DNA from 3 places in the Roseibium sp. RP-7 genome. Region 1 is predicted to be linked to each of the others. Evidence: predicted binding sites of a transcription regulator. Region 1 holds the regulator's gene; each other region holds the start of a gene.

Region 1 (2,272 bases):
CACTTACTGCCGCATACGCTGAAGGTTGCGCATCAGGGGGCTATCAAAGGGTACGGCCTGCAAGGCGCAGCCTTCGTGGCATCGCTGGATCCGGAAACCGAATTCACGCTGTTTCGTGTGCAACAGGATGACGAACAGTCACGGACAACCGACTACAATGCGCTTATCACCACACTCGCTCCGTTTGCCGACCTGACGGACAGCATCCAAGAACTCGCAAAAGAGCTGAAAGCACCCTCCTACGAAGTCTATGGACTGGGCAGTCTGGCCGGAGCAGCGTTCCGCGATGCCCAGCCGATGACAGGTCTGATCTCCGAGATACTCCTGTCTGCAAACGCTGGCGCGAAACCGAAGCAAGAGCTTTGTATCCCAATCCGCGCCGTTGATCTCGAAGGTGGACTGCATCGGGGCATTCTCACCGCTGGTGGCGCGCCGACTTTGATCACCTGTGAACTGCTGATCATGACCGGATCGAAGGACGACCTGAATCCGATATCGGAGACGGATTGAATACGGCAACTTGTTCGAAGCCAAGAACAGTAAGAGAACATTTACCCTTGCAGAACACAATGAGAACAGGTACCATGTTCTTGATTTGTACCAGATGTTTTCTCGGTCAGGGGACGCCTACATGCTGACGCGCAAGCAGTACGAACTGCTCATGTTCATTCACGAAAGACTGAAAGAAACCGGTGTGCCGCCGTCTTTCGACGAAATGAAGGATGCGCTCGACCTGCGCTCCAAGTCCGGCATTCACCGCCTGATCACTGCGCTTGAAGAACGTGGCTTCATCCGGCGCCTGCCAAACCGGGCCAGAGCCATGGAGGTTGTTCGTCTTCCGGACTCCATCGCACCCGGCCTGGGCGCTCCACGGCCAAGAGGCAGCTTCTCACCTGAAGTCATTGAAGGCTCACTCGGCAAACCGGAGCCGGAAAAAGCTGCACCGGTGCCGGTGTCCAGTGTTACGGAAATTCCCGTCATGGGCCGCATTGCAGCCGGCGTGCCCATCGAGGCCATTCAAACACACAGCCATTCCATCACAGTGCCGCAGGACCTGCTTGGTCGCGGGGAACACTACGCGCTGGAGGTTCGTGGTGATTCCATGATTGAGGCGGGCATTCTGGACGGTGATACCGTTCTTATCCGCCGGACCGACAGCGCCGACAGTGGCGACATCGTGGTTGCACTTGTGGACGATGAAGAAGCCACCTTGAAGAGGCTGCGCAAGAAAGGCGCTTCCATCGCTCTTGAAGCAGCCAACCCGGCTTATGAAACCAGGATCTTCGGTCCCGGCCGCGTTCGTGTTCAGGGCCGCCTCGTTGCCCTGTTTCGTCAGTATTGACCAGTCACTCCTCTGCGCGCGCTTCGGCCACTGAGGCGCGCTCGGCTAGACGCAGGCTATCTCTTGTTACCGTACCCTGGTGATGCCAGGGGCGCGGTGGATCAGGGATGGCATACTTCAGTTTCTTGATTTTCAGATTTTCGTTTGGCGGATGGCCCGGTGCACTGGCACCGCTCGTAGCATTTGCGGCCTCGCTGAAATCACCGGGCGATAGCCAGATGGAGACGGCACCACGTTCGGTGCGCGTACCGCGATCCAGGACGAGGGCTGCACCGCAGCTCTCCGGAGCGACAAGATCGGTCACGACCAAATCGGCATATCGGCAATCCAGCTGAAACGCTTCAAATGTCTTTGGCTGCGCGATTGCAAGAAACGATTGCCTGCTATCCAGCCGTTCTGCGTCCTCTGAATTGACGTAGGCCCTGATGACACAACCGTCGTCATCGCAATTTCTTTGAGGCGATTTCATCTTGCGCGACAAGATCGCATCATTCCTCACTCCTTCCGACTGCAGCCAGAGATCACTTGCAAACGATCTCCCCCTTGCTGCGTAACGCAAAGTTCCCGTTTCATCGCGGGCAGCTATTCGAGAGCCGCTTGCAGCAATCTGGATATCCGGAGGCCGGCTGGTGAGAACAAGCAATATTCCTGCGACGAGAGGCACTCCTGCGAGCACACGCTTTCTGCCAGGCACCAACAATCCGGCAAATAATGATGATAGCAATAGCAATGCAGCAGCCCCGTCGAGCCTTCCGGAAGTTCCGCCGCCGGCATCAAGGGCTGCGGTAAAGGAAGCAACCTTCAACAGAAGTGAAACTCCGAAAGACATGACAGCCAGAGGGAGAGCTGCAAGGCCGAAGGGCATCAGAACGAATGCAAGTACTCCCATCGGCATCACAACAAGTGAAAACACCGGCATTCCCAGCAAGT
Region 2 (2,272 bases), 290 kb from region 1:
TTGCCTGGTTGGGGGAGGCCGTCAACCAATGGTCAAATGCATCACGCACAGCAGTCTCTGCAATGCGCGTGGCTTCGTTGGTCGCCAGCTTGTCTTTGGTCTGACCGACGAATTCGGGCTCACGGATGAAGACGGACAGCATTCCGCCGGCTGATGTCATCACATCATCGCCGGTGATGATGGATGCCTTCTTGTTGTTTGTCAGTTCGCCATATGCCTTGAGGCCGCGCAGCAGGGCATATCGGAAACCCGCTTCGTGAGTTCCGCCTTCCGGTGTCGGCACGGTGTTGCAGTAGGAACTGACAAAGCCGTCGCCGGCAAACCAGCTCACTGCCCATTCCACGGATCCGTGTTTGCCGGCGTTGTCGGTGCGGCCGAAGAACACGTCGTCGACGACACGGCGTTCCTTGGTCAGTCTCTCGTTGAGAAAGTCGCGAAGACCACCGGGGAAGTGAAACACGGCCTCGGCCGGTGTCTCGTCCTTTTCAGACAGCAATTCAGGTGCGCAGTGCCAGCGGATCTCGACACCGCCAAAGAGATAGGCCTTGGACCGTGCCATCTTCAAAAGGCGCGCCGGGACAAATTTGGCGCCTTTGCCGAAGATTTGATCGTCTGGTTTGAAGCTGACCTGGGTCCCTCGTCTGTTCTGGGTGTCGCCAACCAGCTCGAGAGGACCCTGGGCGTGACCGCGGCGGAAAATCTGGCGATAGAGCTTGCGGCTGCGTGCGACCTCTACAATCAGTTCCTCTGACAGCGCGTTGACCACGGAAATTCCGACACCGTGCAGACCGCCAGAGGTCTCATAGACCTTGCTGTCGAACTTGCCGCCCGCATGCAGCGTCGTCATGATCACTTCGAGTGCGGACTTGTCCTTGAACTTCGGGTGAGGGTCGACAGGAATACCGCGGCCGTTGTCGGTGATCGTCAGATATCCATCGTTGGAAAGCGACACGTCGATCCACGTCGCATGGCCGGCAACCGCCTCATCCATGGAGTTGTCGATCACTTCGGCAAAGAGGTGATGCAACGCCTTTTCGTCAGTGCCGCCGATATACATGCCTGGCCGGCGCCGAACCGGCTCGAGCCCTTCGAGAACCTCGATGTCGGCCGCTGAATAATCGTCGCTGACCGCGACTGGCGCAACGGGACGCGGCTTTTGCGGAGCTGGGGCGGGCTCATCTTGTGTCATTGGGGCAGAGACCGCCGCGTTGCCTGCAAACAGATCGTCTTTTGCGCTCATTCCGTATCGCCTGATGGGTCTTGGGTCACAGTTTCTACAAACTCAGCGCTGTTACCTACACCGAATCATGTCTCAGTTTGAAGGACAAAGATAGAACGGCAAAGGTAATTGGCCAAAAGCCCCCGTTTTCAACAGCCCTGGGCCCAAAAATCCGATCTGGAAACACATCATCAACCCGCCTGTGATGAAATAAGGGTCTTGAATGGGAGAGGGGCGGTCACAATATGTGCCAATTCCGCAACAGTTACTGACAGAGTCATTTGCAGGGCCCCGGTTTGCCACCGTTGCCCCTGTTCGGCCATGTTTGCCCGTCACCCGTTACGCTAATGTCTGGGACGACCAGATCGGGATCAACTCCTGAAGTGGTTCACAGTCCGGACAAAAGTGTCAGGAAATGGTCTTATTTCGGCGTCGTATGGCCCAACTTAAGACGAAATGATCGGCCAATTTAGGCCACTCCGAAACAGTGGGTCCCGCAGGCATATGCTTTTGGGACCAAAGAGACAGCAAATGCGCTTGGCGCGGACAAAAAACAAGAAAGTCCGTCGGGGATCTGTTTCGTTGCCGACGGATAATAGTGTGACTGGGATGCCTAAGAACAGCACAAAGCTTCAACGCATGGGAAGAGCCGGAACCGTGCTCGGTGCGTTGATCCTGATCGGCCTGACAGGGCCCGTGGCCGCCTTTGACGGTCAGCCGGCGCCTGCACGGGCGATCGGTCCGAACGATCTTTCCCCGTCTGAAGCACTGCGGGCCGGTGCCCGCCAATATTATTCCGGCGACAAGGCCGCTGCGCTTGGGTCGCTGCAGTATGCCGCCGAAAACGGTCAGCCCATGGCCGCCTGGAAGCTGGGCGAAATGTATGCCTCCGGCGACGGCGTCAAGGAAGACGACCTCAAGGCGTTTGAATATTACAGTCAGATCGTTCGTGAGCACGGGGAAGATCGACCCGATGCACCGGATGCTCCCTTCGTCTCAAGCGCCTTCGTTGCGCTCGGTTCCTACTATCTGAACGGCATCGACGGCGCTGTG
Region 3 (2,272 bases), on a different contig from region 1:
GGCAATCCAGTTTGCCGAGAACCCCACGCAGCCGGATTGCCTTGGCATCCGAAACGGCATTGGCAACAAGACGCCCGGGCAAGGCACGCCCCGTCAACCGGACCAGCATTGCAGCGGGCAGGTTTGCATCCAGAAACCAGATCGTATCGTCCGTTGCGTTTGCTGCAAGATGCGCAACGATACCGTCGAAGAGATCCTCCGGAGCTTCGGACAAAACACGGTCGTCAACGCAGGCGGCCGCAAGATCACCTGCCGGATTATGCAGTGCGAGGTACTGGCCCGTTGCGAGACCTTTCCGGGTCTTCACATGCAGCTCGAGCCCTTCCTGACTGAGCTGGCGGGAAAGCATGTCGGCAGCGCCGTCTTCTCCAACCGCTCCCACAAGGCGTGTTCCAACCCCGAGCCGAACCAGCGCACGGGCAATGTTCGTGGCAACGCCGCCCGGCTTTGCGTTCAACCTCGATGGGGTCGAAGTCTCGGGGCGGATCGGCTCGCTTGCATGGGCGATCGTATCGTAATGGATCGCACCGATTGCGATGACGGGGGAGGAGATGGCTGAAGTCACGTTCTGGACTGTCTCACGAAAAGCCGGCATCAGAACGGAAGCGTTCGATGCGCCGGTACTGGCAACCGTTAAAGTGGCGGGCTAGCAGATTAAGGCCGGGGCGGCAACTGGCGGCAGGGAAGCGCCGGTGATTCTGCACGATCGCGGAATCACGGGATGTTCCGATCAATAGATTACGCAAGGTAAGTTCTGAAATCGATAAGTGAGAACATATTGGAAACAAACAGCCATTTTCATTTTAATACCAATCGGTTTTGCCGACTTGTCAAGTGAGAACAAAATGTGTACAAAGGCTCTCATTGAAACGGCGCGTCCATCGTGGAATAAGGAGCGTAAGCCATGTCGCAAAGTACACTTCGTCTCGTAGAAAGCAGCCAGATGGATAAGACAAAAGCGCTGGACGCAGCGCTCAGCCAAATCGAACGCGCCTTCGGCAAAGGCTCCATCATGAAGATGGGTCAGGGCCAGGTGGTTGAGGTGCAAGCCGTCTCGACCGGGTCGCTCGGACTTGATATCGCGCTCGGGATCGGCGGTCTGCCGCGCGGCCGTATCGTCGAGATCTACGGGCCGGAGTCTTCGGGTAAAACAACACTTGCCCTGCATGCGGTTGCCGAAGCCCAGAAGACCGGTGGTATCTGCGCCTTTGTCGATGCGGAGCACGCGCTGGATCCGATCTATGCGCGCAAGCTTGGCGTCGATATCGACAATCTGCTGATCTCCCAGCCGGACGCCGGTGAACAGGCACTGGAAATTGCCGATACGCTGGTGCGCTCCGGCGCCATTGATGTTCTGGTCATCGACTCGGTCGCCGCGCTGACGCCGAAGGCCGAACTCGAAGGCGAGATGGGCGACAGCCTACCGGGCATGCAGGCCCGTCTGATGAGCCAGGCTCTTCGCAAACTGACCGCGTCGATTTCCAAGTCGAAGTGCATGGTGATCTTCATCAACCAGATCCGCATGAAGATCGGCGTGATGTTTGGTTCTCCGGAAACCACGACCGGCGGTAACGCGCTCAAGTTCTATGCCTCCGTCCGCCTGGATATCCGCCGTATCGGTGCGATCAAGGACCGGGACGAAGTCGTCGGCAACCAGACCCGCGTGAAAGTCGTCAAGAACAAGCTTGCGCCTCCTTTCCGTCAGGTGGAATTCGACATCGTCTATGGTGAAGGGGTCTCCAAGACCGGTGAACTCATCGACCTTGGCGTCAAGGGCAACATCGTTGAAAAGTCGGGTGCCTGGTTCTCCTACAACAGCCAGCGTCTTGGCCAGGGCCGGGAAAACGCCAAGCAGTTTCTGAAGGATAATCCGGAAATTGCCGATGAAATCGAACTGGCGATCCGCCAGAACGCCGGCCTGATCGCCGATGCGATCATCGATCCGGACGCTGCATCGGAAGAAGCAGAGGACTGATCCTCAGCTTCCGGTCTCCGTCTGCGAAAGCTCCGGACGTTTGTCCGGTCTTCCAAGGGCCTCCTTCCGCACTCCGGAAGGGGGCCTTTTGCTTTTCGGGACCCGCAACGGAGCGAAATCGGAAGAGGTCAGATCCTGTCGGAGCGATTGTCCTGCGCATGACGGCAGCCTTCATTCCGGAAATCGCCTGTTTCGCGGCAGCTTTCCGTTGGGTCGGGTCCGCGCAACCGCTGGACAGGGTTGGAGGTGAAAGTTAAAAGGCTGTTCCGGCGCGGATCGGCGACCCAGATCCAGCGC

The links. Region 1 encodes LexA, which represses DNA repair genes until DNA is damaged. Its sites were predicted from a motif close to TGTTCNNNNTGTGTTCNG; they were not measured.
Region 2: the regulator LexA is predicted to act here: its motif matches at 1,321-1,338, upstream of parE (DNA topoisomerase IV subunit B).
Region 3: the regulator LexA is predicted to act here: its motif matches at 770-787, upstream of recA (recombinase RecA).

Annotation. Positions count from the first base shown of each region.
Region 1 is NZ_JBRKQA010000001.1:2,908,372-2,910,643, forward strand. It holds gene ACVDG9_RS13105 (hypothetical protein) at 1-510, shown strand, start outside; gene lexA (transcriptional repressor LexA) at 632-1,342, shown strand; gene ACVDG9_RS13115 (ComEC/Rec2 family competence protein) at 1,347-2,272, opposite strand, start outside.
Region 2 is NZ_JBRKQA010000001.1:2,619,183-2,621,454, forward strand. It holds gene parE (DNA topoisomerase IV subunit B) at 1-1,240, opposite strand, end outside; gene ACVDG9_RS11825 (tetratricopeptide repeat protein) at 1,829-2,272, shown strand, end outside.
Region 3 is NZ_JBRKQA010000002.1:315,696-317,967, reverse strand. It holds gene ACVDG9_RS16120 (PfkB family carbohydrate kinase) at 1-565, opposite strand, end outside; gene recA (recombinase RecA) at 905-1,975, shown strand.